Regions from separate parts of the Parvibaculum sp. MBR-TMA-1.3b-4.2 genome, predicted to be linked through region 1. Evidence: riboswitches for the same ligand, from Rfam matches in the RefSeq annotation. Region 1 holds a riboswitch; each other region holds the start of a gene.
The links. A riboswitch is a leader RNA that binds a small molecule or an ion and turns the genes downstream of it on or off. The one in region 1 is predicted to bind cobalamin.

Region 2: linked by a shared signal. The riboswitch ahead of ACSSVQ_RS06865 (TonB-dependent receptor plug domain-containing protein) and the one ahead of ACSSVQ_RS05145 (TonB-dependent receptor plug domain-containing protein) in region 1 are both predicted to bind cobalamin.
Region 3: linked by a shared signal. The riboswitch ahead of ACSSVQ_RS00360 (hypothetical protein) and the one ahead of ACSSVQ_RS05145 (TonB-dependent receptor plug domain-containing protein) in region 1 are both predicted to bind cobalamin.
Region 4: linked by a shared signal. The riboswitch ahead of cobT (nicotinate-nucleotide--dimethylbenzimidazole phosphoribosyltransferase) and the one ahead of ACSSVQ_RS05145 (TonB-dependent receptor plug domain-containing protein) in region 1 are both predicted to bind cobalamin.

What each region holds. Positions count from the first base shown of each region.
Region 1 covers NZ_JBRJHC010000001.1:1,039,664-1,047,318, forward strand. The annotation lists gene ACSSVQ_RS05115 (TonB-dependent receptor domain-containing protein) at 1-335, opposite strand, end outside; gene hemP (hemin uptake protein HemP) at 475-645, opposite strand; tRNA gene ACSSVQ_RS05125 (tRNA-Gln) at 934-1,008, opposite strand; tRNA gene ACSSVQ_RS05130 (tRNA-Pro) at 1,143-1,219, shown strand; gene ACSSVQ_RS05135 (glutathione S-transferase family protein) at 1,355-1,990, shown strand; gene ACSSVQ_RS05140 (GNAT family N-acetyltransferase) at 2,020-2,556, shown strand; cobalamin riboswitch at 2,570-2,810, shown strand; gene ACSSVQ_RS05145 (TonB-dependent receptor plug domain-containing protein) at 3,017-4,990, shown strand; gene ACSSVQ_RS05150 (enoyl-CoA hydratase) at 5,061-5,906, opposite strand; gene ACSSVQ_RS05155 (hypothetical protein) at 5,980-6,276, opposite strand; gene ACSSVQ_RS05160 (pyridoxal phosphate-dependent decarboxylase family protein) at 6,542-7,655, shown strand, end outside.
Region 2 covers NZ_JBRJHC010000001.1:1,414,385-1,422,039, forward strand. The annotation lists gene ACSSVQ_RS06845 (ABC transporter ATP-binding protein) at 1-506, opposite strand, end outside; gene ACSSVQ_RS06850 (FecCD family ABC transporter permease) at 503-1,537, opposite strand; gene ACSSVQ_RS06855 (ABC transporter substrate-binding protein) at 1,524-2,399, opposite strand; gene ACSSVQ_RS06860 (DUF7676 family protein) at 2,392-2,970, opposite strand; gene ACSSVQ_RS06865 (TonB-dependent receptor plug domain-containing protein) at 3,031-4,941, opposite strand; cobalamin riboswitch at 5,107-5,303, opposite strand; gene ACSSVQ_RS06870 (FecCD family ABC transporter permease) at 5,347-6,279, opposite strand; gene ACSSVQ_RS06875 (ABC transporter substrate-binding protein) at 6,182-7,339, shown strand; gene cobO (cob(I)yrinic acid a,c-diamide adenosyltransferase) at 7,336-7,655, opposite strand, start outside.
Region 3 covers NZ_JBRJHC010000001.1:55,923-63,577, forward strand. The annotation lists gene ACSSVQ_RS00340 (GNAT family N-acetyltransferase) at 1-714, opposite strand, end outside; gene ACSSVQ_RS00345 (RidA family protein) at 777-1,244, opposite strand; gene aguB (N-carbamoylputrescine amidase) at 1,400-2,272, shown strand; gene ACSSVQ_RS00355 (GGDEF domain-containing protein) at 2,288-3,004, opposite strand; cobalamin riboswitch at 3,217-3,418, shown strand; gene ACSSVQ_RS00360 (hypothetical protein) at 3,537-4,076, shown strand; gene ACSSVQ_RS00365 (2-hydroxyacid dehydrogenase) at 4,110-5,075, opposite strand; gene ACSSVQ_RS00370 (EipB family protein) at 5,169-5,996, shown strand; gene ACSSVQ_RS00375 (DNA polymerase IV) at 5,998-7,299, opposite strand; gene ACSSVQ_RS00380 (ROK family protein) at 7,296-7,655, opposite strand, start outside.
Region 4 covers NZ_JBRJHC010000001.1:1,428,668-1,436,322, reverse strand. The annotation lists gene ACSSVQ_RS06935 (DNA cytosine methyltransferase) at 1-13, opposite strand, end outside; gene ACSSVQ_RS06930 (very short patch repair endonuclease) at 538-960, shown strand; cobalamin riboswitch at 2,024-2,157, shown strand; gene cobT (nicotinate-nucleotide--dimethylbenzimidazole phosphoribosyltransferase) at 2,430-3,503, shown strand; gene ACSSVQ_RS06920 (histidine phosphatase family protein) at 3,425-4,075, shown strand; gene ACSSVQ_RS06915 (adenosylcobinamide-GDP ribazoletransferase) at 4,042-4,833, shown strand; gene cobU (bifunctional adenosylcobinamide kinase/adenosylcobinamide-phosphate guanylyltransferase) at 4,837-5,391, shown strand; gene ACSSVQ_RS06905 (cobyric acid synthase) at 5,366-6,829, opposite strand; gene cobD (threonine-phosphate decarboxylase CobD) at 6,826-7,655, opposite strand, start outside.

The sequences.
Region 1 (7,655 bases):
ATCAGGATCACCACATCGGGGCCCGAAAAACCGCGAATGGACGGCACTTCGCCGGTGCGGCGCGGGCCGCCGGTGAACATCACGCCCGGCACGTCGCGCAGAATATCGTCCGGTGTGGAGGCCTGTTTGAGGTCGATCTCGTCCTTGTCGATGACCGTCACCATGCCCGGATATTCATAGGCGGTGATGCCGCTGCCCGTCGCCGTCACGGTGATCGGCGCGGTGATGGCGTCTTCCGCCATCGCCGGCGCGGCGAGCCCCATCGCCGCGACGCTGCAAAGCGCGGTACTTGTTGCAAGCTTCTTCAAAAATTCTGCCGGACTGCTGCCAGACATGGATGCCCCCTTCACTGGTGGAAAGGTCCTGGCTGGCTGAGCACATCTGTCGCGGCAGGCGCGACCGGCAGTGGCTGGCTCGGACGAGATACTGTCGATTGATGAAGCGCCGTCCGGAGTACAGGCGGCGCCCGGTCTTCTACTTGGTCAGGATCAATTTGCCCTTCGAGGTTTCACGCAAGAGGTAGTGCTCGCCACGATGCTCGATCACAGCTTCCTTGCGCGTCGAAAGCAGGGTTTCCGAACGGATGACGGGCGTTGCCGTCCGCTCTTGCCGATCCACCGGCCCTGCTCCTTCTGTCTTACTCATCCGCCCCTGCACAATCCGCCTGGATCCCGGGATCCAGAAAACGGGCTAAAGCCCCGACTTCGTAACTGCGGACCTTGTATCGTTACTGCGAGTCATTTGCAATAGCATCTTGAGCGGATGAACTCACTTAGCTGCAACGCAGAAACAGGCAGCTCTCAAAGCATTGCGTCATATACAGAAAACCGCGGCCGAGGGAGCCCGGCGACGGCTGATTTTCATGACGGATTGGGATGATTTAGCCGGAGCGGCCCGATGCGGATCCGGAACTGACCCGGCACGGAACCGGATTGGCTGGGGCGGCAGGATTCGAACCTGCGCATGACGGGATCAAAACCCGTTGCCTTACCGCTTGGCTACGCCCCAAAAAGAGGGCCGGAACATAGCCCCATGGCTTTGCTCGCGCAAGCGGCGGCGCTTGCGACGAGCCCCGGAAAAGCACGGAATCCGGCCTTGCGGCGTACGCGTACAGGCGATATAAACCCGCCTCCAGAGAACGTCGGAGTGTAGCGCAGCCTGGTAGCGCACCTCGTTCGGGACGAGGGGGTCGGAGGTTCGAATCCTCTCACTCCGACCATTCTCTGTTTTCCCCTTCCCTTGCCCGCAAATTGCCTGCTCCCTCGCGCAGATGTGTCTTTGCATCGCCAGCCGGGATGTGGATCATGTCGCCCATGGCAATCCGCGCAGACAAGCGGCCTTCAGGGAGAAAAGCATGAAACCCGTCCTTTACGACTTCACAGCCGCGCCGAGCCCGCGCCGCGCGCGTATCCTGCTCGCCGAAAAGGGCATCGAGCATGAAAACGTGCAGGTGGACCTTGCCAAGGGCGAGCAGCTTTCCGACGCGTACAAGAAGATCAATCCCGCCTGCACCGTCCCGGCGCTGAAGCTCGAAAGCGGTACCATCCTCACGGAAAATCTCGGTATCGCGGCCTGGGCGGAAGCGGTGAAGCCGGAGCCGGCGCTTCTGGGCACCACCCCGGAGGAAAAAGGTCTGGTGATGGGCTGGAATGCGCGGATCGAATTCGAAGGCTTGATGCCCATCGCCGAGGTTCTGCGCAACACCTCCAAGGGCATGGCGGACCGCGCCCTGCCCGGCCCCGTCAATCTTGCACAGATTCCCGAACTCGCAGAGCGCGGGTCTGTACGCCTCACCCGTTTCTTCAACGTCCTGAACGAGCGCCTGAAAGGCCGGGATTATATCGCCGTCGACAATTTCTCCCTCGCCGACATCACAGCGCTCGTCTGCGTCGATTTCGCGAAATGGGTGAAGCATGAGCCGAAGCCCGAGCATGAAGACCTCAAGCGCTGGCACGCAGCGGTTTCGGCCCGGCCCAGCGCCAAGGCGTAGCCGTCGGCCCAAAATGAGCGTGTACCGTCATGCTGATCGAGACAGCCCGGACGAGACTTCGGCAGTGGCGCGAACCGGATCGGGACGCGTTCGCCGCCCTTAACGCTCATCCAGAGGTCATGCATGATCTTGGCGGCCCTATCGACAGGCGTTCGAGCGATGAAAAGTTCGATCGCTATGTCATGGCCTACGAGACACATGGCTTCACCCGCTGGGCGATTGAAACCTTTGCGGGCAATTTTCTCGGTTATGCGGGCATCATGCCCTCGCGCCCGGGACATCCTCTCGGTCCGCACACCGAGATCGGCTGGCGCTTGCAACGCGAAGCATGGGGGCACGGATATGCAACGGAAGCCGCGTCGGCCGCGCTTGCGGACGGCTTTGCGCGTTGCGGCCTGACAAAGGTATTGGCCTATACCGCGCCCGACAATCTCCGGTCGCAGGCGGTGATGGAACGGCTCGGCCTCATCCGCGTCCCCTCACTCGATTATGAGGAAGCCCATAATGGCGGCATGTGGCGGGGGCTTGTGTGGATCGCCACGGCCTCTCCCTCATTTGACACCTAAAACCACGCCCCTATAGTGCCGCTCGCTTTCATGGTTCTTCACGCAAGCCGAAAGGCGGAAGGAAGAGGCAAGAGGGAACAGGGTGCGGCGTGCCGATGCACGTCAATTCCCAGGCTGCCCCCGCAACTGTGATCGGTGAGGCTGCGTTTCATGACATGCCACTGGCCATTGGTCCTTTTTCAGGATCGGCCGGGAAGGCGAAACGCCGCCGACGACCCGTAAGCCAGGAGACCTGCCAGAAAGCGCGTCATCTGCCGGTGGCCGGGGTGTGCCAACGGGGCGGTGATTTCCGCTTATGGTGACGCGTCAGGTCGATGCGCGTCGCCGGGCCCCTTTCCCGACAGCCTGCCGCCTGCCGCGTTTTCCGACAAGCGGCTCTCTCTCGCTTCCCGTAAATACGCGCTCTCCACCGGTTCCTGCGGCCGGGGTCTGCCGCGATCATGTTACGGGGGGTCCACCCATGTTGAAATTCGACCGGCGATCTATCGCCTTTCTTGCCGTCGCCGCCAGTGCCACGACTGCCTTTGCCGCCAGCGCTCATGCCGAAACGGACAGGATTTCCGACGGCATCCTGATTACCGGCAATCTCGAACCGCTTCCCACCAAGGAAGTCACCTCGAGCTACACGATCATCACCGCGAAAGACATCGAGGAGCATCAATATCTCCGCCTCACCGATGCGCTGAAAACCGTGCCGGGCCTCAATGTGGTGCAGAGCGGTCCGCATGGCGCCCAGACGTCCATTTTCATGCGGGGATCAAATTCCAACCAAACGCTTGTGATGATGAACGGGCTACCGCTAGAAGATCCGTCTTCTCCCAGCGGCGCGGCTTCGATCTCCAATATCTCGCTTGGCGATGTGGAGCGCATCGAAGTGGTGCGCGGTCCGCAAAGCGGCGTCTATGGCAGCCAGGCAATCGGCGGCGTCATTAACATCATCACCAAATCCGGCACAGGCGCATTGTCCACACACGCCAGCATCGAAGGCGGCACGCTGGGCACACTGAATGCAAATGGCTCGGTGAGCGGCGGTTTCGGCTCGACCAACTACTATTTTGCCGCCTCGCATGAACGGACCGACGGCTCCGACATCACGCCTGCCCGCATACGCGGCACACAGCCTGAGGAGAAGGACGGCAACGAGACCACCTCCATCTCAGGCAATATCGGCCAGCGTTTCGGCGAAAATGTGAAAGGCTCCATCTTCGCGCAGTTCGTCGACAGCTCGGTCGATACGGATGAAGACGGATCGAACGCCTCCTTCACACCCTTCTACGACAACCCGAACAGCACATATGACCAGCAAAAACTGCTCATATCGGGCAAGCTCTCGGGAAAATTCTTCGGCGGCAAATGGCGTCCGACGCTGACCGGCGGTTATCTACATCAGCAGGGCCAGAACAAGGATCAGCCCGATGCAGGCGGCTCCATCTATTCCAACGACGTGACCTTTACGTCGGAAACGCTCAACGCCGCATTCGACAACAGCTATGATCTGCTTGACTGGAACACGCTTTCCTTTGGCACCACCTACCGGCACGAAAAGTACGAAGCCCATGGTTTCCGCGATTTCGGTCCCACCTACCGGATCAATGAACAAAGCAAAGCGGACAGAGATCAGTTTGCGGTCTATGCGGGCGAGCATCTGAACTTTGCCGATCAGCTCTTCCTGAACCTCAATCTGCGCTACGACATGCCGGTGGACTACGACAACCATTTCTCCTTCACTATCGCGCCTGCCTACTATCTGCCCGATAGCGATACACGCTTCACGGCGAGCTATGGCACAGGCTTCAAAACGCCATCGCTCTATCAGCTCCATGGTTTCTCAACGAACAGCTTCGGCGTATTCCGGGGCAACCCCAATCTGAAGCCCGAGAAGAGCCGCGGCTGGGAAACGGGCATCGAGCAAGGCTTCTTCGATCATGCCCTTGTGACCGGCGTCACATGGTTCCAGACCCAGATCGACGATCCGATCGTGACTAATTCGGCAGGCACCACGACGCAAAACGATCCCGGCTTTACCGCCAAGGGGATCGAGGCATTCGTCAGTTTCGACGTGATGCAAAACGTGTCGGCCCGGATCGACTACACCTACACGCTTTTGAAGACGGATAGCTTTCAGGCGGCGTTCTCGCGTCGCCCGCGTCACCAGATCGGCCTCACGGCGGATTGGCAGCCGATGGAAGGCACATCGCTTGCGACGGATATTCAGTGGATCGATCCCTATCGCGACATTCCGCGCGACGGCTTCGGCTACTACCTAAACCCGACGCCCTACACCATCGTCAACATCTCCGGGTCGCAGAAGCTCACAGACAATGTGACGCTGACGGCGCGGGTCAACAATCTGCTCGATCAGAAATACGAGCCTGCCAATGGCTTCCAGGCCCCGGGCATCGAAGCACTGGCAGGTGTGACCGTTTCCTTCTGACGGCACGTCGTCCTAAACGCGACTATGCCCGCCCCTTGTTGGGGCGGGCATTTTTCTTTCTGGCCGGGGTTCAGCGGCCGGTGAAATTCGCCGCGCGCTTTTCCACGAAATGCGCAACGCCTTCCTTGAAGTCCTCGCTGGCGAAGCTCTTTTGCATTTCATCGTCGCCGATGGCGAGCGCGGTATTGAAATCCTGGAACATCGCTTTCCAGACCTGCCGCTTCATCACCGTCATGGACCGCGGCGACACGCTCGTCGCGAGTGTGCGGGCATAGTCCATCACATTGTCCATGAAATGCTGGGCGTCGAAGCTGCGATTGACGAGACCGATGCGTTCGGCCTCGCGCCCGTCGAATTTGCGCGCCGACATCAGAAGGTCCATCGCATGCGCAGGCCCCACCAGATGCGGCAACAGCCATGAAACGCCATGTTCGGCGACGAGCCCACGGCTCGCAAAGGCTGTGGTGAATTTCGCATCCGCCGCGGCAAAGCGCATATCGGCATAGAGCGCCACCACGAGACCGAGCCCGGCGGCAGGCCCGTTGATCGCGGCGATAACGGGCTTGGGCACCTCCATCAGAAAGCCGAAGCGTCCGCCATAGGCGCCCTCGAGATCGGGGCCCACGGCGGCCTTGAACGCGGCCTCTGCGTCTTTACCGTCGGATTGCTCGCGCTTTTCGCCGCCCGCCGCTTCGATCTTCTGGAGAAGATCCATATCGGCACCGGCGCAAAAACCGCGCCCGGCCCCGGTCAGCACGATCACGCGGACTTTCTTATCCGCGCTGGCTTCGGCCATGGCAGCCTTCACGCTCTTCTCCATGGCGCCGGTCCAGGCATTCAGCTTGTCCGGCCGGTTGAGCGTGACCACCGCCACACCGTCCCTAACCTCATAGAGGACGTCCTCATAGGTAGCCATCGTCGTTCCTCCCTCATGTCATTCTTGTGAGGGGAACTATAGCGCGCGAGATATGAAGCCGCGATGGGGCGGATTACTCGGCATCCTGCGCCGTGTCCCTTGCCTGTTGTGCGGCACGCGCCGACCAGGCGGCCCGCAGCGCATCGCGGCAAGGCCGGGAGAAACGCGGAGCATTTTCGCGAATGCAGCTGCGCATCTTCTCTTTCCCGCCGCCGATGGCGGACCGGCAATATTGCTCGATATCCGCCCGGCAGGTCTGGCGGATCTGTGCATGCGTATCGGCCTTTGCGGCACTTGCGGCGGCCAACAACAGAAACAGACCGGCCATGATGGAAATGGTGGACTTGCCGAGCAGCGCTTTCATCGCCATACCCCGAAGCTTTTCGATCGACCGTTTCCGATACGGCCTGAAATGTGATTTCCGTCGCGCATACCCATTCTGCGGCGCGGATACCGCCCTTGATGACCGCCAATCGGGGCGAAAGGCAGGCGGACAAGTGGCCTTTCGGAGAAAAAGCCGCCCCATGGCCATGCAGGAATGTGAATCCTATTCACGCTTTTCTTGCCGCACCTTCAGGCACCCCTCATAATCGGCGGCAACAAGAGCCAAGACAGAGGGGAACTGGGACATGGGAATGCCCGAACATGGAACCGCCTGGGACGTGCTGAGCCAGGAAATGCTGGAACGCGGCAAAAACGACGTGAAATGGCGCGAGGGCAAGACCGCAGTCTATGTGTTCAACGCCGGTGAAGACGTGTCGCAGGTCCAGAAAGAGGCCTACACCATGTACATGTCCGAGAACGGCCTCGGCCCCCTCGCCTTTCCCAGCCTGAAGCAGATGGAGGACGAGGTCATCTCCATGGGCCTCGGCCTGCTGCACGGCCCAGAGGGCGCTGCCGGCAACATCACGTCGGGCGGCACCGACAGCATCAACATGGCGGTCAAGGCCGCGCGGGATTTCGGACGGCAGGTCAAGGGCATCAAGGGCACCTGCAATATCGTTGCGCCATGGTCGGCGCATCCCGCCTTCGACAAGGCGGCCAAGATGATGGAACTGGAAATCCGCCGTGTGCCCGTTGGCGACGACCTCAAGGCCGATGTGGCGGCGATGGCCGAGGCCATCGACGGCAACACGATCATGCTGGTCGGGTCGGCCCCCTGTTTTCCCTACGGCCTCATCGATCCGATCGAGGCGCTCGGCAAGCTTGCCGAGGAGAAGGATGTCTGGCTGCATGTCGATGCCTGTGTCGGTGGCTATATCGCGCCTTTCGTGCGGATGAATGGCGGCGACATTCCTCCGTTCGACTTTGAAGTGCCGGGCGTCAAATCCATGTCCGCCGATCTGCACAAATACGGCTATTGCGCCAAGGGCGCCTCGACCGTGCTTTTCCGCTCCGACGAGCTGCGGTCCTACATGATCTTCGATTGCGACAACTGGCCGGGCGGCCGCATGGTTACGCCCACCCTTGCCGGCACCCGGCCCGGCGGCGCCATCTCGGCGGCCTGGGCGGTGATGAATTTCCTCGGCGTCGAGGGCTATCGCGCCAAGCACAAGCTCGTCACCGATGCGCGCGAGAAAATCGAGGCGGGCGTCAAAAAGCTCGGCTTTCATATCCTCGGCGCGCCGCAACTCGGCATCGTCGCCTTCGGCCATGACGAGGTCGATCCCATGGCCGTCTGGGGCAAGATGTTCGAGCGCGGCTGGTTCACCTCCGTGTCGACGGAGCCGAAAGGCCTTCACCTGATGC
Region 2 (7,655 bases), 370 kb from region 1:
GAGGCGATCGGCTCATCGACCAAAAGCACCGGGCTTTCCACGGCAAGCGCGCGCGCGAGCATAACCCTCGCCCGTTCGCCGCCGGACAGCGTGCTCACGTCCCGATCCAGAAACGGTTCAATATCCGCCTTGTCGATCGCACGCTGGACGGCGGCTGCATCGGCGCCGGCCAGAGAGGATAGCGGCCCAAGATGGGGAATGCGCCCGAGCGCCACGACCTGAAAGACATCCAGCGCCCAGTGCACCACATGCCCCTGGGGCATATAGGCGATACGACGCGCCAGTGTCCTGCGATGGATGTCACCGACAGGCTCGCCATCGAGCCGGATCTGTCCTTCGCCTGCAGGCTGCAACCCGGCGATCAACCGCGCCAGCGTCGATTTGCCTGCGCCATTGGGCCCGATGAGACCGATCAATCGCCCTTCACCGACGGTAAAACCGATATCGCTCAGGATCCTGCTTCCACCGATTGAGAAGCCGACATTTTCTACCGCAATCTCCGTCATCGCATCGATCCTCCGACCTTGAAAAGCAGATAGAAAAAGAAGGGTGCCCCGATCAGCGAGGTCACCACGCCCAGATGAAGTTCAGGCCCGCTATTTGCCAGCAGCCGGACACCGATATCGGCGGCCATGAGCAGGCAGGCACCGGCCAGCGCGCTTGGCAGAAGAAGGCGGCTCGGCATGTGGCCCGTCACCGGACGCAGAAGATGGGGCACGACCAACCCGACGAACCCGATGGTGCCGGCGACGGCGACACCCGCCCCCACCGCGGCGCTCGTCCCGACAATGGCCAGGATGCGCAGGCGGCGCAGGTCCACACCCAGACTTTGTGCCCCTTCCTCGCCAAGGCTCAATGCATCGAGCGCGCGGCCGGACGACATGAGCACAACGGACCCAAGCAGGATGAACGGCAGCGCGAGGTTGACCTCGTAGAAGCTGCGATCCTTCACCGAGCCCATGAGCCAGAAGAGAATCTCCGACACCGCCCAGGGATTGGGAGAGAGGTTCATCGCGAGCGACGACAATGAGATTGCAAAGCCGCTGATCGCAACACCCAGCAGGATCAGAGTCAGCACGCTGCCCGAGCGCGCCGCGACGATATAAAGAATGATTGTGGCGATGGCCGCTCCCGCCATCGCGCTTGCCGGCAGGGCGAGCGGCCAGACCATGCTCCAACCGAAATAGAGCGCGATCACCGCGCCGAGCCCCGCGCTGGAGCTGATACCGATAATACCCGGTTCGGCGAGCGGGTTACGCAACAAACCTTGCAGCACGGCACCGGAAAGCCCCAGCGCGCCACCGATCGCGAGACTTAAGAGCGTACGCGGCAAGCGGAGTTCCCAGACAATCGTCTGCAACTTCTCACTCGCCGTGCCCATCAAGGCTGCGAGCGTATCGCCCAGCGACAGCGGTACGTAGCCGATGCCGACCGAAATCAGAAACAGCGCAAGCAGCAAGGCGCCAAGCGCGGCGTTCAACTGCCAGTTCGCGCGGCGGTTGCCGGCAAGGCGCGCGCTAAGACTATCTGCGGTCATGGCTTACCTCCACATGGCCTGTTCCGATTTCATGGTGTGTGCGGGCGAGAAGCTCCACTGCATTCACAAGGAGCGGGCTCGAGCAGGGCCATAACTTGCCGGGCACCTGAACCAGTTTTCCTTTCTGCACCAGTTCCCAAAAGACAGGGTTGTGGCGAAACAGTCTCCGTACGGATTGGTAAGGCGCATCGAAAAAGCTGGTGACGAAAACATCGGGCGGTGTCATGACGGCCTGTTCCAGAGGAAGCGTTCCCCAGCCTTTCTTGCCCAGTTCACGTTGCAGGTTCCGAAAGCCCGCAGCGCGGATGGCATCGTCCACGAAGGTGCCCGCCCCCGCTCCGCCGCCATCGGAACGAAAGTAAAGCGCAAAGGGCTTTTCCTCGCCCTCCGTTTCCCGGGACACCGCCGCCATTCGTTGCCGGATTTGCCGCACCAGGCGGCGCCCCTCGGCTTCGCGGTCGAGCTTCCTCGACAGGTCGATCACCGTCTCCTCGACATCACCGACGGACTCGCCGACCGGCAACTCGAAATAGTCGATCCCGAACTTTCGCAGGATCCGCTTCAGTTGCGTGTCGCCATAGGCGTTCAGGACGACCAGATCGACATCGGAGAGGATCAGTTCCTCGACCGATCCGCGGTTCTGAGGAAAAGATGCCGCATGCTTCGAAAAATAGGAGAGAGGCGACAGGGACTGATGACTCAGCGACGCGACCTGCTTCGGATCCGCGAGCATCATCAGATACTGATCGCCGCAAAGCGAAACGGACGCGACCTTCGGCGGACCTGCCGCACAGGCTGCGCCCGATCCCCAGCAAAACAGGGCGAGCCAGAGAGCCGGCCATATGGCGGCCCGTTCAGCCACCCCCGAACCCCTTGCCCTTGCGGTCGAGCCCGTCCGGCTCGCACCCCGTATAGGCAGGCAGAAACTTCGCCCACATGGCAAGGCGGGACCAATCCGGCTTATCGGCGACCCGGTCTTCGTCCGAGATGAAGGGATTGGGGAAGAAGAGCGTAATCTGCGGCGTCGCGTCGCCATTGAACATGCGGAAGCCCCAAGTCACCGGGTGCCCTTCCTTATCGAGCCCGCGATAAAACTCGGCCCGGCTCGGACGGCGCTGCACGATGAGCTCGGGCTGGTTGGGCGACTGCGCCGAGCCGTAATTGGTGCCGAGACACAGATGAAAATGTCCGCCCCGTCCCCAGTGAATTGTCATATAGCCGCCGCCCATGGAGATACGCTCGGGCTTGCCCGGACATTTCAGCTCATAGGCAGCTCCGGGGATAAGCGGACCGAATGTCAGCTCGTGGTAGTGGTTCTCAAAGGCATCACGTAGCAGCTTCTCCAGAAACGCCTCTTCGATGGGGAGCGACCATATGTGCTCGACGACGCGGCCTTCCTCGTTCTTCTTCTCCGCTCTCGGGGTGGGTTGCATGTTGCTCTCTCCTTCCGGGAAAAAATACGAGCGGGCGCAAACACGCCCGCCCGCTCTGACTCAAAACCGGTATTTCAGACCAGCATAGAAAGCGCGGTCGGACGTGCCGTAACCGTATTCAGTCTGGTATTGGTCATTGAGGAGGTTTTCGATACGCGCCGTGATATCGAGATTGTCGAACAAGCGATATCGCGCCGCGAGCTTGACGACAAAGGGGTCGTCAAGACGCACGGTATTACCGCTATCGCGAGTATCCACCGTGTGGAGTACGTTGAGATTTACGTTTGCGCGACCGCCAAGCAATACGTAGTTCGCGTTGAAATTGATGTCATGACGGGGTGCGTTGTCGTAGCGCTTACCCGTAGCGTCCTGCACCACATTCCAGGTGTATGCGAGGTTCAGCCGCAGATCGTTCGTCACCATCCAGTCGGCACTCGCTTCCACACCGCGCGAGCGCGACTCTCCGGCGATATTGAAATAGTTGGGAGCCGGCGTACCGAAGGTACCGCTATACTTGATGGCGTTTTCGGTATCGATGTTGAAGTAGGTAACGGAAACCAGCACATCCCCGTTCAGGAAAAGCTGGTCGATACCCGCGTCCCAGCTCTTGCTTTCCTCCGGCTTGAGATCCGGATTGCCGAAATTCGGGTCGCCACAGCACTTGCCATAGAGCTCGAAGAGGCTCGGTGCGCGGAAGCCTGTCGAATAGCTGCTCCGGATTGTCGTCCCGGTGCTCGTGAAGCGATAAGCCGCCGTAGCGCGATATGTGTCGTAGACGCCGAATGCCTCGTGATCGTCCAGACGGGCACCTGCCGAGAGATAGAGATTCTCGACAGGGCTGAACTGGTACATGCCGAACCAGGAATTCGTCCAGACATCGGCGCCTGCCGGGCTGGAATCGGACTCGTAGCTCTCTTCATTCCGCTCGGCACCAACAATGACAATATTGTCCGGATTGAAGGTGAGCGTTCCCTGAACGTCATAGGTCACACGGTCGCCGATGTAATAGTAGGATTGCGTGCCGTTATCGAAACCGTCCCGCTTCGAATAGCTGTAGGCGACACCCGCCTCGCCCACGAAAAAGCGATCCTGCGTCGCAAAGGTGACGCCGCCTCGGCCGGAATACTGAAGGAAATCATCGCCCCGGTCCGGATCGTCTCCGTAGGAACCGCTAGAGGCGTCATAGTTCAACGTCCCCTGCGCGTAGCGGAAATTTCCCTTGATGCCAATACGGTCCGTCAGCTGATAGTCCAGCCGGCCCAGCGACGAGATATTGTCGTAATCCTCGCCCTCGCTATTGCCGGGGAGGTTTTCATCCGCAGCAGAAAACCCGCCCGTATCCAGATACTGCGCGCTGACATTTATGCCGCCGCGATCATCGTCGAAACCGCCCTGCGTACTACCGCCCACAAGGTAGGTATCGTAACTTCCGACCTCACCAAATACGCTGCTCTTGAAGTCGCCGCGCCCGCGGGCTGTCACGATATTGACGACACCGGCGACGGCCTCTCCGCCATAAAGCACGCTCTGCGATCCGCGAAGCACCTCGATCCGGTCGATCCCTGCGGTCCCTAGCTGGGAAAAATCGAACGCCGTCTGCGAACGACTCGGGTCGGACACTTCGACGCCATCGATCAGAACCGAAGTATATTGCCCCGGCAGTCCGCGCATGCGCACGTTAGAATCGGTGCCCTTCGCACCAAACTGCGAGACGGAAATGCCCGGCGTCGTCGTCAACACGTCCAACACCTGGCGCGTCTGCTGCTCTTCCATTTCCTCTTTGGTTACGACGGAAATGGAGGAGCCGGTCTTTTCGATCTGAGTGGGTATCTTGGTGGATGTGACGACAATCCCGTCCGTATTCTGATCAGAATCGTCCGAATTTTCCTGTGCATGTGCCGGCATCGCCAATGCGATACAGGCAAGCGCTGTCGCGCCGAGCAGCGCCCGGCGGAAAACAGTCTGGTGCATAATCTCACCCCGTTAGGCAGGCCTAAGCCCCCGATTGACAAACGGGTGAGCACAAAGTTCTCAATGTCTGATACGGCATAGCCCGCCGCGGAATCCCCTGCACTCAACCCAGTTTACGGTTGTCGCCACTACGGGTTTCCGCTCCTTCGGCTAGTCCCGGCCAAAGGGGGGGCGACGCAGGTAGCAGGTCTCCTGACTTTCGGATCATCGCCCTTGCCGTGCCTTCCCAAAGCGTTTCGCTTCAGTGGCTTCTTACGGTGGGCTCCCCGATCACAGTTGCGGGTACAGTCCCGGATTTGCCGACTAGCGGCTCACCGGATTCCCTTTTATCCCTTGCGGGCACTACCTGACCGGCACATTACATATGAGACATATGCCCGGCAACAATCTTTTGGCCAAATCCCCTCAGAACATTCGTCTCTGCCGGATCAGGAGATAAATGAAGAAGGGAATGCCGAAAAACGCCGTGACGACACCCAAACGCAACTCGCTCGGGGTCGGCAGTAGACGGACGAAACCGTCCGACAGCGTAAGCAGCAATGCACCCGCAACCGCCGAGGGAAGCAGTAGACGGGAGGGCCGGTGTCCAACCATCGGTCTGAGAAGATGGGGAACGACAAGGCCCAAAAAGCCGATCGCACCACTCACCGCAACGGCCGCGCCAACTCCGATCGATACCCCAAGAACAATCCACCCCTGAAGCCTACGCATGTTGATGCCCATGCTTTCGGCCGCCTCTTCACCCAGAGCAAGCGCATCGAGCGCATTGCGTTGGCTGTAGAAAATCGCCCAGGCAACCATCATCAAAGGCAGCGAAAGCCAGACATGCATCTTGCTCCGATCTTCAAGCGAGCCCAAAAGCCAGAACGCTATTTCCGACATGGCGAATGGATTGGATGACAGATTGAGCGCGAGCGAGATGCAAGCGCCCGCCAGCGAACCAACGGCGAGGCCGGCGAGAATGAGCGCCACTGCGGAAACATGGCGGCGCATCATGCCGAAAACGCAGGACAAGGCGAGAAACGACATGCCGATGGCGAGCCCGGGGAGAAGCAAGGGATATTTGTTCGCATATCCGAAGTAGAGCGCGATCACCGCACCGAATGCCGCCGCGTTCGACGAACCAAGCACGGAGCTGTCTGCCAACGGATTTCGCAAATAGCCTTGAAGAACCGCGCCGGCCATGGCCAGCGTCGCGCCGACCCCCATGGCAAGCAACAATCTGGGCAGGCGGATTTCCATGACGATTGCGCGATGGATCTCTGTCCCCTGCCCTGTGAGGGCAAGAAACACCTGTTCCGGCGATATCGATACGGGCCCGACCAACAGCGCACCCAACCCGACAACAAGAAGTAATGACAGCAGAACCGGCCAGAAGGACAGCCACTTGATGTTTCGACGCTCACTTACGAATTGTGCAATAGACACAACAGACCTCGTCCAGATCGGCCCAGCTCTTCGACAGAGCATCCCGTCACTTCAAGTGTCCCGGGATTGTGATAAAAACACCGGCATTCCGGTGCTGGTGAAAGAAAGAGACGCCCAGTTGCGCTTAGCCCGTATTACACTTCATTTCCTGCTCCTTGCCTGCCTCGCTGTCGCGACGCAACGCCCTGCCCATGCGGAGACATTCCACCGGATCGTGTCGCTCAATGTCTGTGCCGACCAGTATTTGCTAGCCCTCGCCGACCCGTCCCAAATCGCAGCGCTGACGATTTTTGCGCAAGACAGGAGCATATCCTTCCTCGCCGACAAGGCCGGCGCCTTCATGACCGTTCCCAGCGCGGCGGAAGCCATCATCAAACTCGATCCCGACCTCATCATCGGCAGCCGTTTTCGCGATACCGACACGAAAGCCATGTTGCGCCGGCTCGGCTACAAGGTTGTCGAGATCAAACGAGCGAACAGCGCGCCGGAGATGATCGAGCAAACGCGCCGAGTAGGAAAACTCCTCGGCAAGCCGGAACGGGCACGCGAGCTGATCGGAGAGATCGAAAAGGCAGCATCGGCCCCGCCTCTTCGCGGCGATGCACCGAGTGCGCTTGTTTATCAGAGAAGAGGTTATGTCTCCGGCTCCAAAAGCATTATTTCCCATGTGATGCGATATGCGGGCCTGCGCAATGAAGCGGAAAAGCTCGGCCGGTCCTCCATCTCGCGCATCTCGCTCGAAGAACTGGCCGTCGCACGACCCGACTTCCTCATTCTCGATACGGAGGCGCTCGGCAAAGGCGATATCGGCTCCGAGGTTCTTCATCATCCCGTTCTCGATCGGCTGTTCAGGAAAGAGCAGGTCATTCGCATGCCCTCTTCATTGACGGTATGCGGCGGACCGTCCTTTCCCGCAGCCGTCGATTTTCTGCGACATGCCGTCTCCCGGATCAGGACGAAGGGCGGCTAGAATTCGATCCCGGCCTGCGCCTTTATCCCTGCGCGGAAGGGATGCTTGATTTCTTTCATCTCCGTCACGAGATCGGCAAGCTCCATCAGCTCCTCCTTCGCATTCCTGCCTGTGATGATGACATGCGTGTCGGCCGGTTTGTTCCGGAGTGTTTCCAGAACTTCTTCCATCGGCAGATAGCCGTACCGCAGAACGATGTTGAGTTCGTCGCACAGCACCATGCGATAGGCAGGGTCCTCGATCATGGATTTCGCCTGATCCCAGGCGCGCCGCGCAGCAGCAATGTCCGCTTCCCTGTCCTGCGTGTCCCATGTGA
Region 3 (7,655 bases), 980 kb from region 1:
GAACATATAGAACGCGTCCCAGTGGTCCTCCGTCAGGTCGCTGCCCGTCACCCATTCGATTTCGATGCCGTTTTCCAGCGCGCGCTCCCGTTCCTTGCGGATGTTCTTGCGCTTGCGCGAGGACAGGTCCGCCAGGAAGTCGTCAAAGCCGTCATAGCCGCGATTGTGCCAGTGGAATTGCTGGTCGGTGCGTTGCAGCAGGCCCCGGTCGCCCAGATAGTCCCATTCCTCTTCGGTGAGGAAGGTCATGTGCAATGACGAGGTGCCGAGACGGTTGCCGATCTCGATGCCGCCTGCGATCAGCGCGTCCCGGGAGGCGTTCATGGTCGGGCCCGGCGGCACCAGAAGCCGCCGCCCCGTCACGGGCGTGAAGGGGATGGACACCTGCAATTTGGGATAGTAGCTGCCGCCGGCGCGCTCGAAGGCGTCCGCCCAGCCATAGTCGAAGACATATTCGCCCCGGCTATGGCTCTTCAGATACATGGGCATGGCGCCGGCCACGTTGCCCGCGCCGTCTTCGAGCAGCAGGTGGTAGGGCATCCAGCCGGTTGCGCGCGTGGCGGAGCCGCTTTCCTCCAGCGCGGAGAGGAAGGCATGGCGCAGAAACGGGTTATAGGGCTCGTCGGGCGGATTGGCGCAGGCGTCCCATGCCGCCGGATCGACCTCCGACAGGCTGTTCACTGCTCTGATAATGGCTTGTTCCGCGTCACCCATGCCCTGAATCTAAACGACCGGCACGCGGACGCAAAATCCCGTTATGGCAAGGTCGATCACGATCAGGCGATCTCCACCACCGCCTCGATCTCGGTCGTCATCTGGAAGGGGAGGCTCATCATGCCCACGGCGGAGCGGGCATGGCGGCCCTTGTCGCCGAAGATTTCCACCAGCAGGTCGGAGGCACCGTTGATGACGGTGGGGTGCTGGTCGAAATCGGGCGTGCAGTTGACGAAGCCGGTCAGCTTCACGATGCGCGTCACCCGGTCGAGATCGCCGCCACAGGCTTCCTTGAGCTGGGCGATCACGTTGAGGGCTGTCAGGCGGGCCGATTTGGCTGCGTCCTCGGCGGTATGGTCGGCGCCGACCTTGCCGATATATTCAAGTCCGTTCGGCCCGACGGGCCCTTGTCCGGAAATGAACACCTGATTGCCGGTGATGACGAAGGGCACATAGCTGCCGGCGGGCGCAGACGCCTTGGGCAGGTCGATCCCGAGTTCCTTGAGCCGTGTCTCGATCTGTCCAGCCATGTCATTCTCCCTTTATCGCGTGTTGGCACCGACCGCCTTTATAGCGAAACCGCCCCGGCCCGGCGAGGGCTGTTCGCCAAGATGACGCCTGTGCAGAGCGGTGTCGAAAGCTTATATTTCCAATCATAACGGATGCCATTCAAGGATGATGCGCCATGCGGGAAGTTACATTCGCGGCCACACAGATGGCCTGCACATGGGCGCGGGACGAAAATGTCGACCGCGCGGTCTCGCTGGTGCGGGAAGCGGCGGAAAAGGGCGCTCAGGCGATCCTCCTGCAGGAACTTTTCGAGACCCCCTATTTCTGCGTAGACCAGAAGCCGGAGCATTTCGAGCTTGCCGCCGAGGCGATGGAGCATGAGCTCATCAAGCGCATGCAGGAGCTGGCAAAGGAACTGAAGGTCGTCCTGCCGCTTTCCTTTTTCGAGCGCGCGCATCATGCCCATTTCAATTCGCTGGTGATGATCGACGCGGACGGCGAGGTGCTGGGCCTTTATCGCAAGAGCCATATTCCGGACGGGCCGGGCTATCAGGAGAAATATTATTTCTCGCCCGGCGATACCGGCTTCAAGGTCTGGGATACGGCCTATGGGCGGTTCGGCGCGGCGATCTGCTGGGATCAGTGGTTTCCGGAGTCGGCCCGCTCCATGGCGGTGCAGGGGGCGGAGGCGCTCTTCTATCCCACGGCGATCGGTTCGGAACCGCCGCCGGCGCCGCCCATCGACTCGCGCGATCACTGGCAGCGTGTCATGCAGGGCCATGCAGCGGCGAATATCGTGCCGCTGGTGGCGTCGAATCGTATCGGGAAGGAAGTCGGCGAGGAATGCGAGCTGACGTTTTACGGCTCGTCTTTCCTGGCCGGTCCGACCGGCGAGATCGTGGCCGAGGCCAGCCGCGACAAGCAGGAAGTCATCACGGCGACATTCGACCTGGACGAAATACGCAAGCGCCGCGTCGGCTGGGGCCTTTTCCGCGACAGGCGGCCGGAGCTCTATCATCCGATATCCGCGCATCACGGAAAGCCGTAAGGCCGGCGTTTTGCGTTACTCGTGCATGGTGAAGGGCACGATGCGCGGGCGCTGTTTCTTGGCGCGGTACATGGCGCGGTCTGCGCGGTCCATGAGGTCGTGACCGTCCGTTTCGCCATGATAGGTCGCCGTGCCAAGACTAGCCCTGACCGGCAGTTCGAGGTTCGAATAGACAGCCTTCAGTGAGTTGATGCCGCGCACGATGTCGCGGGCGCGCTCTCTGGCGGGGCGGATGTCGGCGCGCACGAAGATCAGGGCGAATTCGTCGCCACCCAGACGCGCGGCGAAGTCGGTCGCGCGGACGCTTCGCTTGAGATAGGCCCCCACCGCGCGCAGAACTTCATCGCCTGCCGCATGGCCGTGTTCGTCATTCACCGCCTTGAAGCCGTCAAGGTCGATAAAGGCGAGGACGCCGGTTTCGTGATAGCGCGCCGCGCTCATCAGATTGCGGTGAAGGATGTCCTGGAAGCCGCGCCGGTTGAGAAGGCCGGTCAGTTCGTCGGTCTGGCTCAGCGCTTCCAGCCGGTGGACGCGCTCATTGAGCTCCATAATGCGGTTTTCCGCTTCCCGCGCATAGGCAAGCGCGCGTTCCATCAGATGGCGGTCTGCGCCGCTGGAGGGGCTTGCCGACATCATGTCGTGAAAGCGCGCGGTCAGTGAATCGGATCTTTCGGCCACGACTTCGGGCGCCGCATAGCTTCCCATCGCCCCCAGATGATTTGTTCGTGCCATCTTTGTGTACCCCCAATCAGGTCCCTCGTACCGTTGCCACGGGACCAGTCCTGGATTTCAGCCTGAACGGTAGGAAGCAAGCAGCTTGCCAAGGGTGAAACACGCGGTTTTCTGCGGAAAAGTGTCGGCAAGGTTTCGGTAGGCAGGCAATTGCTGCCGGGTATGGTTCGTCTTGCTGGGAAGTTGTTTCCTTGACACGCGCGTATGGATCGCCACTCTCGGGACGTTACGGCGTTCCGCCTCATGGCGGGACAAGGGAATCCGGTGCGTTTTTCTAGACAAGGCCGGAGCTGCCCCCGCAACTGTAAGCGGTAAGTGATTGCCCATGATTTGCCACTGATGCCGACGCATCGGGAAGGCGGGCCATCGCATCGATCCGTGAGCCAGGAGACCTGCCGTAATCAAGATGATGTTCATTCCTCGGGCGGGGTGCCCCGAAGGCTGACGGCAGGCGGTGCCATCCGTTTTCCTTTCAGGCCTTCATGCATTCCCCCGACGAGAGCCCGGGTGGGGCGGAAAGGAAGACTTAAAGATGAATGATAACCGGCAATGGATTCTGTTCGGTGTCCTTGGCGCGGCGAGCGTGGGGCTGAGCTATGTGTTCACCTGCGCGATACCGTTTGCGGCACTGGCAACAGTCGCCGCCTTGAATATGAACCGCCGCGACGCATTGCTGCTTGTCGGTGCGGCGTGGGGTGTCAATCAGGCCGTCGGTTTCGGCCTTCTCGGCTATCCTCTTGCGACGAGCACGTTTCTTTGGGGCGCTGCGATCGGTGCGGCGGCTCTGTTGGCGACGCTCACCGTCTTCCAGGCACGATCCGTCATCTCGCGCTTCGGCGGCCTCGGCTCTGCGGCGCTTGGACTGATAGCGGCCTTTCTCGCATATGAGGCGGTGCTTTATATGATGGCACTCGCCATGCAATCGGGCTTCGGTGCCTTTACAGGCGAGATCATGCGGGAAATGTTCGCTGTGAACGTACTCGCGCTGGCGGGGCTCGTGGCGCTGCAAAAGATAGCGGCGTACGCCGGGATACAGGGATCCGGGCGCGGAACGCCTCACGCCGCGGGTTAAATCTCGATACAGGCCGGTCGATCTCTCTGTCCGTCAGGCGGTCACGAGATCGCCCGGCTTGTTTTCCTTGAAGAAGGCGTCGAGATTGTCGAGCGCGCGTTCGGCCATGGCGGTTCGGGTGCTCAGTGTCGCGCTGCCGAGATGGGGCAACAGGAAGACATTGCCCAGCTCGAGATATCCCCGGTGGAAATTCGGTTCGTTGTTGAAAACATCGAGGCCCGCCGCCGCCGGTCGTCCGGTCTTCAATCCCGCGATCAACGCCTCGTCATCCACAATGTCGCCGCGCGCCGTGTTCACCAGCACCGCATCGTCCGGTAACAGGGCGAGGCGGTCCGCATTCACCAGCCCGCGTGTTTCGGGCGTGGAGGCGCAGTTGATCGAGAGAACGTCTGCGACCTTGAAAAGCGAGTCCGCCGTTTCATGGAAGATGGCGCCCTCGGCCTCGCCGGGGTCGAGCGGGCGGCGGTTGTGGTAGTGGATTTCCATGCCGAAGGCACGGGCCTTGCGCGCCACCGATTTGCCGATGCGCCCCATGCCGAGGATCGCCATGCGTTTGCCGCTGACCTCGATGCCCAGCATGCCGGTGGGCGACCAGCTCTTCCATTCGCCCTGTCGAAGCATGCGTTCCGCCACGGTGGCGCCGCGCGCCGCGCCCAGCATCAGCAGGATGGCGATTTCGGCGGTTGCCTCGGTCAGCACATCCGGCGTGTTGGTGACGGCGATGCCGCGTGCTTGTGCGGCGGCGATGTCGATATGGTCATAGCCGACCGAGGCGGTGGCGATTATTTTTATCGAGGCGGGCAGGGCGTTTATGGCGGCCGCGTCGAGCCTGTCGGTCACCGTGGGCAAGAGGGCGTCGCAGCCTTGGGCGGCACGGACTAGCTCGTCGGTCGTTATCAGCCGATCGTCCTCGTTGAGGCGGACTTCATAGCTGTCGGCGGCGCGGGCTTGTGCCCGATCGGGCCATTTCCGGGTGATGAGAATTGTCGGGCGAGCCATTGTTCCATCCGCGATCTGCAAACCATAGATGATTGGTGTAGGCTCTCAGGCTGCGCCGGGGCAAGGCCCCGGGCTCTTGCGGGATTGAGATTCATGCACGTCAGACGCTTTCTTTTCGTTGCCGCCCTGGTCGCGGCGGGGCTTGCGGGCCTGGGTCACGGGGCCGGGGCCGCGCCTTTGCAGATGCATCGGGCGATTTACGACCTTTCGCTGCTCAAGGCCGACACGATGAGCGATATCGCCAACGTCTCCGGACGTATGGTGGTGGAGTGGCGGGGCGGGCCGTCCTGCGACGGCTATACCTCGCTCCAGCGGGTCGTTACCGATATGCGCTCCGACGAAGGGCTTTCGCGCAACGATGTCCGCCTGAGCACCTGGGAGGCGCTTGACGGCAAGAGTTTCCGTTATGAACGCCTGACCTATTTCAACGGCCAGCGTTCGGAAAAGGTGAGCGGGCGCGTCAGGAGCGATCCGGCGGCGGATGAGGCGTCGATTGCTATTGACGGCAAGCCGTCCGTGCCGCTTTCCGGCGCGGTTCTGTTTCCTGCCTCGGCGAATATCGCGCTGATCGACGCCGCGCAGGCTGGCGAAAAAATCGTCGCGCAGAAAGTGTTCGACGGGGCGGAAGAGAAGGCGACGCTTTCCACCGCTTTCATCGGCAAGCCCGTTCCGCCCGGCAAGGAAGCCCGGCGGGTCAAGATCCTGAACGCGGAAGCGGGCAAGCAGCTTACGGGGATGAAGGCCTGGCCGATGCGGGTCGCCTATTTCGAGGACGGGCCGGGCGACAGCGAACCGGAATTCCAGATGGCGTTTCGGCTCTTCCCCAATGGCGTGGTGACGAAACTGGAACTCGACTATCCGGATATGTCGCTTGCCGGGCACCTTGTGGGATTGGAATATTTCTCGCCGGGGAGCTGCTGACCTATTTTTTCGGTAGCGTTCGTCCGGAGATGATGGCGTCCTTCCCGAATTTGGCGCGCAGCTTGTCCATCGCGCGTTCAGCATCCGCCCGGCGCATGGAACCGGGGTCGAGCATGTCGGGCGGGTCGGCCAGATCGCCGTCGGTGAGCTGGGAAATGCCTATGCCGATGAGGCGGAACGGGGTTCCGTCCGCTTCGCGCGCAAGCATCGGCGAGGCCGCGCGATAGATGCGGTCGGCAAGCTGGGTGGGGTCGTGCAGCGTCAGGTTGCGGGTGCGCGACTTGAAATCGCCCGTCTTGAGTTTCAGGACGATGGTCGATCCGGCAAGCCCGGCTTCCTTGGCGCGCGCGGAAACCTTCTCGCAGAGCTTCCACAATGTGCGGTCGAGTTCGGCCTTCAATGAAATGTCGGTCTGGAACGTGACCTCGGTCGAAATGCTTTTCGTCTCATGCGATGGCTCGACGATGCGCGCATCCTGCCCGCGCGACAGCCGCCAGAGCCTGCGGCCCATGACGCCGTATCGGGCCATCAGGTCGTTTTCTTCCATATGCTGAAGCTGGCCGATATGGGTGATCCCCTGCGCGGAGAGCTTCGCATTGAGCGATTTGCCGACGCCCCAGATCATCGAGACGGGCTTTTCCGCGAGGAAGGCGATGGTCTCCACCTTGCCGATCACGGAGAAGCCGCGCGGCTTGTCGAGGTCCGAGGCCATCTTGGCAAGGAACTTGTTGTGGCTGAGGCCGATCGAGGCCGTGATGCCGATATCGGTTTCGATCCGCTTCACCAGCTTTGCCGCGCTGATCGCCGGGCTCGCATGGTGAAGGCGTTCGGTGCCGGAGAGGTCGAGAAAGGCCTCGTCGATGGAGACCGGCTCCACGAGAGGAGTCAGGTCGCGCATCAGCGCGCGGACTTCCTTGGCGACAGCGGCATATTTCGCCATGTCGGGCTTCAGCACCACGGCATCGGGGCAGAGGGCTTTTGCCTTGAACATGGGCATGGCTGACCGAACGCCGCGAATACGCGCGATGTAGCAGGCTGTGGAGACGACGCCGCGCTGTCCGCCGCCGATGATGAGCGGCTTGTCGCGCAGCTCCGGGTTATCGCGTTTCTCGACCGCCGCATAGAAGGCGTCGCAATCCATATGCGCGATGGAAAGCGCATGGATCTCGTCATGCCAGACGAGACGCGGCCGATTGCAGGCCGGACAGCGGGTGACGCGGCCTTCCAGCGGCGTGAAGCAGTCCCGGCAGAAACCGGGCGTGCGCTCTTCCTTTTCTTCCTCTCTTTCGGTGTCCGCTGTCATGGTGTTTGATCTTCCGGCCAGAGCCATGCCGCGCCGCGCCCGCCGGAGGCATCTCCATGGCGATGGCACTCGATCCGTGTACGTACCGTATCGGAAAACACATAAGCCGGCAGAAGCTCGGGCAGCAGCGTGTAAAGCGCGCCGATATTCGACATGCCGCCGCCCAGCACCACCATGTCGGGATCGAGAACATTGACGACGGATGCCAGCGCACGGGCGAGGCGGTCGGCATAACGGCGGATCGCGTCGGTGGCGTCCGGGTCGCCTGCCTGCGCCGCGCCGGCGATCTCTTCCGCCGTTGCCGTGCGGCCCGTCTCGCGCTCGAAGGCGGCGGCAAGGCCGGGGCCGCTTGTCCA
Region 4 (7,655 bases), 390 kb from region 1:
GATTTGATTTCATGGCGATTTTATACGAGGTCTGTGCAAGACGACCAAGGCAGAAACGGCGAACATCGTGTCAAAGGAAGTCAGATCAAGAATGATGGCGAGGCTTCGTTCCTGCAATACTAAATCCGAACTTCTTTTCAGGAAATATATCCGTGCGGATACCTTCCCCGGTTCCATCAGGAAAGGACTGGATATTCGTTGTAATTCCTACTTATCTCTCCCAAACAAGTGATGGCTTCGGCCCCAGTCTTGACCATCGGTCTGTAGTGATTTGCCGAAATCAACATGTCGGCGGCGCGTCTGGAATGTTCACGCAGATCCAATGATGTGCACTACCTTGCCTGGAGCGATCCTTCGAAATGTCGTAACATTATCAAATGTGTCTACCCATCTGAAGGCTTCCGCTGGTAGCTGTAGGTTCGATGGGTTGTGTGTCGCCCAGTATTATCAAATCGGCAAAGTGGTGCCGCAATATCTTACTTGGCAGACTGCATGGTTTGTCGCTGAGGTTTTGGACGTAATCTCGGACAGGAGAAAATGGCCGACCGGATATCTGTCGAGCGCCGAAGCTGGAACATGTCTCGCATTAGAGGTAAGCATACCAAGCCGGAGCGATTGCTACGGAGCCTGCTTCATCGAGAGGGGTTCCGGTTTCGCCTTCACGGAGCTGATCTGCCAGGCAAGCCGGACATCATCTTTCCGAAATACCGGACAGTCATTTTTGTCCATGGTTGCTTCTGGCACCGTCACAATGCGTGCTCTAGAGCGACAACTCCAAAGACTCGAGTGGACTTCTGGCAAAACAAGTTTCAGCGTACCGTGGCGCGAGATCGACAGAAACAGTGGGAGCTTGAACAGGCCGGCTGGACGGTCCTGACGGTCTGGGAATGCGAACTGAATGACGATCCCTCGGGTGTAGTAGAGCGGGTCAGAGAGCGGCTGCTTCGCGGACTTGCATGAGCTTGATCACCCGACAGTATCTCTGACGGTATCTTCGCCCCTAAGCGATCCACTTGTTAAATAAAATCAGCAGGTTATCAGAAATGTTCGATTCCGCCCCTGGGCACCATAGCCCCCACATAGACGAACATGGCTGTCCACTTGGGCACGAGGTGAATGTTTTCTCAGGTTGTGCTTGGGTTTTCTTGACCTGGACCCCGTGAACCTCCCAAATGCGCCAAAGGGCAACGGGACAGCTCCTTGCGCCATGTATCTCCCAAATTTAGTGCTGAGTGCTGAATCGCTCGAGGGAAATTGCACGGATCTACTTCTCGACTCCAGTTTGATCAGTTGCCGCGCTGGAAGCGTACCTATCCTGTCTTCGCCAAGCTTCTATTGTAGATGGCTGCTTCTCCAGATGGGCGATTTGCTTTGCCGAAAAGAGGCGTACGGAGAAGCCGGAACCGCTTCGGTTCGAGTGCCGCTTACCTGCCAGGGTCAGTCGGCCGTCTCTTGTCCAGAGGCGGCGCTCCTTCGGAGTGATGTTGAGTATGCGTTCGACCTAGCGGGGGATATAGGGGCATCGAAAGTGCGCGAGACTCGGTTGCGAAGCGAGCTGATTGCCTGCTGGATGCGTCTCTTGTCGGTGAATGGAAGCTCGAATGCCGGAATTTCCATCTGCTCTGTTTGTTCGCCACCAAGACGCTGCACGGTTTGAGTAAACATCCGTGTCGCGACATTCATCCGGTAAGGTCGAGCGGCAGTCGTCGGGTGGATCCAGGGACACGCGGAGATTGTCGGCAGCAAACTCGACATGGATGTAGCCGCCTGATTTCTCAATCTGTAAAGAGTCCTGTTCGCGATCTGTCTGCCGGGTAGGTTTGTTCTTTGGTGGACTGTCTTTGTGCACATGCACGAAAGCATAATCTCGGCAATTCAAGGTGTCAGACCGTAGCGATTGTGTTCCACTCGAATGTCGGTTCTGATACTCGGCACCGGCTCGGATCGCAAATTTCGTCAATTCAAAACTCGCGATCGATGAACTTTTCAGCGATCGCGAGCGCCTGACAGGTTGGATTGACTTAACTGCGGGCGCTGAATAGCTTCGCCTTCCGTCGATGAGCGGGGAAGCCGGTGTAATTCCGGCGCGGTCGCGCCACTGTAATCGGAATGTCTTTTGTTCCGTAGCCAGACCCTCGTTCATTCTGCCTGACTTTCCTTCAACGGGACGCGTAATCCCAGGGAGAATGAGAATGCCCGACACCTCCTATGTTTCCGCCCGCCGGTCCCCATTCCGGTGCTCGAGTTTTTGCCTTGGGCTGTTTTTGCTGGCCATCTATTTCGTGGGCGCTGAAGAGGGGGCAACCTCTCTCATCAAGGGCATGTATGTGCATGACGGCCGCCACTCGCTCAGCTTTCCCTGTCATTGAGGGAGGCAGACATGGTTGGTTACCTTCTCTGGCGCGGCATGCTTCGTGATGAGTGACGGTATGGCGACGAATGATTGGCTGAGTGCGCCCACCCGGTCGCCGGACCTGAAGGCCCGGCAGGCCGCGGCGTCGCGGCAGCTTCAGCTGACAAAGCCACCCGGCTCGCTCGGGCGGCTGGAAGAGGCGGCGATTTCCCTTGCCGCCATGCAGGGGCGCGAATGCCCCGCAATCTGTGCGCCTCATGTTGTCGTGTTTGCGGGCGATCACGGCATCGTCGAGGAAGGCGTATCCGCCTTCCCCGCGGAAGTGACCGGTCAGATGATCCTCAATTTCGTGTCGGGTGGTGCTGCGATTTCCGTGCTGGCGCGCGAGCAGGGCGCCGTGCTGTCGGTCGTCGATGCGGGGTCCCGAGCCGATGAGCTGCCGGAGGCGGTTGTTATCGACAAGAAAGCGAGGGGCACGGCCAACTTCCGGAACCAGCCAGCGATGAGCGATGAGGAATTGGCACATGACCTTGCCGCCGGGCAGCGGGCGGTTCGGCGCGCGGCGGAAGAGGGCGCAGATCTGCTGATCTTCGGCGAAATGGGGATCGGCAATACCAGTTCCGCCGCGGCGGTTGCGTCTGTGTTGACGGGGCGTTCTGTTTCGGAAATCTGCGGCCCGGGGACCGGTTTGACAGAGGACGGAGTTGCCCACAAGGCGCGGGTGCTGTCGGACGCGCTGAAACATCATGGGCTGACGGATGGCGGTGATCCTCTCGATATTTTGATGCGTGTCGGCGGGCACGAGATCGCGGCATTGACCGGGGCCTTCGTAACCGCGGCGCAGGCCGGCATTCCCGTATTGGTCGACGGGTTCATCTGTTCCGCTGCAGCGCTTACAGCCTGCCGGGTAAATCCCGGTGTGGCGAACTGGCTCCTCTTCGCTCACGCATCCGCGGAACCGGGGCACCGGATTCTGTTGGACGAGATGAACGCATCCCCGTTTCTCGATCTCGGCATGCGATTGGGCGAGGGGAGCGGCGCGGCGGCGGCCCTCCCGCTGTTGCGTCTGGCATGCGCCCTTCACGCGGGCATGGCGACTTTCGAAAGCGCGGGCGTTTCGGAAAAGGCTTCGGAAGAGGACGGGGCATGAAGCTCTCCGTGCTCCGGCATGGCGAAACGGAGATGCAGGGGCGCTTTTGCGGCCGCTCCGATCCGCCCTTGATGGAGAGCGGATGGACGGCAATGCGCGAGCGCTGCGGCGGACGTCGTTGGGATCGTGTTGTTTCATCGCCTCTTCGCCGCTGCGCCGATTTTGCCAGTTTCTTTGCGCAAGACTGTGCGCTTGAAACCGGCTTGAGCGAACTCGATTTCGGCCGATGGGAAGGACGCAGCAGCAAGGATCTCTGGAAAGAGAGCGAATCCGCTCTCTCCCTGTTCTGGCAGGATCCGGACCGCTTTCCACCGCCGGAAGGAGAGCGCTGGAGCGATTTCACGGCGCGGGTCGATGGCGCGATACGCGGCGTCCTATTCGGCGGCGCTGCTTCCGCATTGCTCATCACCCACGCAGGCGTCATGCGCGCCATGCTGGAACTCTATGTCGGCATCCCGCTCGCGGCGGCCTGGAACATTGCCCTGCCGCCGGCCTCGATGCTTGAGTTCGAGTTCTTCCGAGACGAAACGTTTGGAGTATGGCGCGCTGGCCTGACGGGGCTCAGCGGATGAAGATGGACAGGCACTACAGCGGCGCCATCCTTGCCTTTCAGTTCCTGACGCGGCTACCTATGCCGCGAACGGAGCACTTTTCGTCCACCGATCTTTCCCGTTCCTCGCTCTATTTTCCGCTTGTCGGCCTGGTGCTTGGGGTCATGCTTGCGGTCATCCTCATGCTGGGTGCTGGCCTCGACCCGTGGGCGGGCGCGGTGCTGGCGCTTCTTTTCTGGGTGTGGGTGACAGGCGGGCTTCATCTCGACGGGTTGGGCGATCTTGTAGATGCGCTGGGTGCTGCGCACGGCGATCCGACGCGTTTCCATGCCGTCCTGAAGGATCCGCATGTCGGCTCCTTTGCTGCCATCGCATTGGCGATGCAGCTCATGACGAAGCTCGTCTTCCTCATGCTCCTGACGAGGGAGGGGGGCGGCTGGTTGCTTGTGCCGCTTCTCGCCTGGGCCCGTTTCGGCCCTCTTCTCTGGTCGGCAACACTGCCCGTTCTCAGGCCGCCGGGAGCGGAAGGAGCAGGTATGGGCGAGCGGTTCGGTTGGGAAATCGACAAGCTCGCCATAATCGTCATGGCAATCCTGCTTGTGCTTCCCGTAATCGTCGCGCCGGTGCTTCTGGCTGCTCCGCTTGCCTGCGGGGCCTGGTGGCTCTTTCTCAAATACCGTCTTGGCGGGCAGACAGGCGACTGCCTCGGCGCAGGCGTCGAGATGGTAGAAAGCAGCGCGCTCGCCGTCATGGTTCTGCTGATCCTCATGGGAGTGTAAGCGATGTCCGCAATCCACCTGCCTAAACATGGGCCGTTTTCGCTTCTCGTTCTGGGGGGCGCCCGATCGGGAAAAAGCGCTTATGGCGAAGGTCTCGTGGCGGCGAGTGCGGCTCGTCACGTCTACCTCGCCACGGCGGAAGCGCATGACGGTGAGATGGCGGTGCGTATCGCGCATCATCGGTCGCGTCGCGGCGAGCGCTGGCGCACGATTGAAGAGCCTTTGGCCATCGCGGACATTCTGCGCAACGAGGTTGGTGGTGGCGATGCTGTGTTGGTGGACTGCCTGACGCTATGGCTGTCCAATCTCATGGGTGCTGAGTGGAATGTGCAAACGGCGACGGATGATTTGCTGGACGCTATCTCGGTCTGTAAGGCCGGCATCGTTTTCATTTCAAACGAAGTGGGGTGGGGCATCGTGCCCGACAACGAAATGGCAAGGCGTTTCCGCGACGAAGCGGGCCGGATGCATCAGCGCATTGCGGGACAGGCCGACGGCGTCGTGGCCGTCATGGCGGGCCTGCCGCTCGTGCTCAAGGCGCCTCTTGCGCAATCCTGAGCATGGTATCGAGATCGAGATGGCGTTCCATTGCCTCGGCAATCTCGTCCAGTGCAGCATTGACGGTTGCCAGATGGTCGGTGCTGCCCGTCACGGCAAGGTCCATCGAGCGCAGGAAGGATTGCCGGAAACCCGCCTTGTCGAAAAGACCGTGCACATAGCACCCGGCAACGCGCCCGTCGGCGGAACGCGCGCCATGTGGGCGGCCTTCCAGCGTGAAACCGGGCCGGGACGTATCCGGCCCCTTGCTTCGGCCATTATGAATTTCATAGCCGGTGAACGCGGCACCGCTTTCATCCGTCCCGGTCACGAGACCCAGATGCTTTTCCGGCTGTAGCGTCGTTTCGATGTCGAGAAGCCCCAGCCCCTCGGTGCTGCGATCTTCTCCTTCGATGCCATGCGGATCGAGAATGCGAGTGCCGAGCATCTGATAGCCGCCGCAAATGCCGAACACGGCGCCCCCCTGCCGCCAATGCGCCTTGATGTCGATATCCCAGCCCTGTGTCCGGATGAAATGCATATCGGCGACCGTTGCTTTCGTGCCGGGCAGAATGATGAGATCGGTGTTTCGCGGCATCGGCTTGCCGGGCGGCACAAATGTAAACTCGACGTCCGGCATGGCGCGAAGCGGATCGAAATCGTCGAAATTGGAAATCCGCGACAGCATGGGTGCGGCGATACGGAAGGCGCCATGCCGTGCTTCGCCTCGGCGTTCCAGCACCACAGCGTCCTCGGCCGGTAGCCGCGACGTGGCGGGAAGCCAGGGCATCACACCCATCCCCCGCCATGCCGTACGCCGCTCTATATCGCGAAGCCCCTCTTCGAAAAGCCGGACATCGCCCCGGAACTTGTTGATGAGAAAGCCGCGTATCATGGCGCGGTCTGCATCCGACAGTACGGAATGGGTGCCGACAAGGCTTGCGATTACGCCGCCCCGGTCGATATCCCCGATCAGAATGACGGGCGTACCGGTCGCTGTCGCAAAGCCCATATTGGCAATATCGTTCGCCCTGAGATTGGTTTCCGCCGGGCTTCCCGCACCTTCGACCAGCACGAGATCCGCCTCGACGGAGAGACGGTCGAAGCTGTCGCGCACGGCCTGAAGCAGTTTTGGTTTCAGGGCGTGATAATCCATGGCGCTGGCGTTGCCGATGGCACGTCCATGCAGGATCAACTGCGCGCCAACATCCGTTTGCGGTTTCAGCAGCACGGGGTTCATGTCGATGCGGGGTTCGACATTGCAGGCCAGTGCCTGCAGCGCCTGGGCCCGGCCGATCTCTCCGCCGTCGGCGGTGACGGCGGCATTGTTCGACATATTCTGCGGTTTGAAGGGAAGCACGCGAAGCCCGCGGCGCGCATAGGCGCGAGCGAGACCGGAGACGAGTACGGACTTGCCGACATCCGAGCCCGTGCCTTGAAACATCAGGGCGGCGCTCATGAGAAGCTCTCCAACGCCGCAGCAAGGCGGCGCGTCGTCTCCTCGCCGGACGGCAGGCCAAAGCGCAGCCAGCTTTCTGCATAGGGAAAGCGCCGTACATGAATGCCGTGCGATGAGAGGTGCCGGTGAAGCCGCGCTGCGTCGGGCGCGGTGGCCAGCCGATAGAGAGATGTGCCGCCGATAAGTTGAAGCCCGTTTCCGTCCAGCAATTTATCGAGTTGTGCAGCGGCCGCAGACAGGCGTTGACGCATATCCGCTACCCAGCCCGCATCGGCATAAGCGGTCGCGCCGACGGCAAGCGCCGCACCGCTCACCGACCATGGTCCGAAAGCGGCTTCCATCCTTCTGCGCAATGTTTCGGGTGCCAGAACGCCGCCGAGCCGAAGCCCGGCAAGCCCGAAAAACTTTCCGAAGGACCGCAACACGACGAGCCCCTCCATACCCCCATGCGCGGCCAGGCTGATCTCGGGCGCGACATCGGCAAAGGCTTCATCGACGACGAGCAATCCGTCTTTCGCCGCCTGTCGCCGCGCGAGATCGAGCAGCAGGTCGGAGGACATCTGTCTGCCGTCCGGATTGTTGGGATTGGTGATGACGATGACGTCGGACGCGAGGCCGGCGATATTGCCGACATCGATAGCCGTCACGCTATGCCCGGCCGTTCGCCATGCCTGCTCGTGTTCGCCATAGGTGGGCGAAGCGATAGCGACATGCGACCGGGAAACGAGAAGCGGCAGCAATGAAATGGCGATCTGGGTGCCGGGTGTGAGTAGAAGGCTGGATGGCGGCGCGCCAAGATAGGCAGCCATCTCCTCCCTGCACAGCA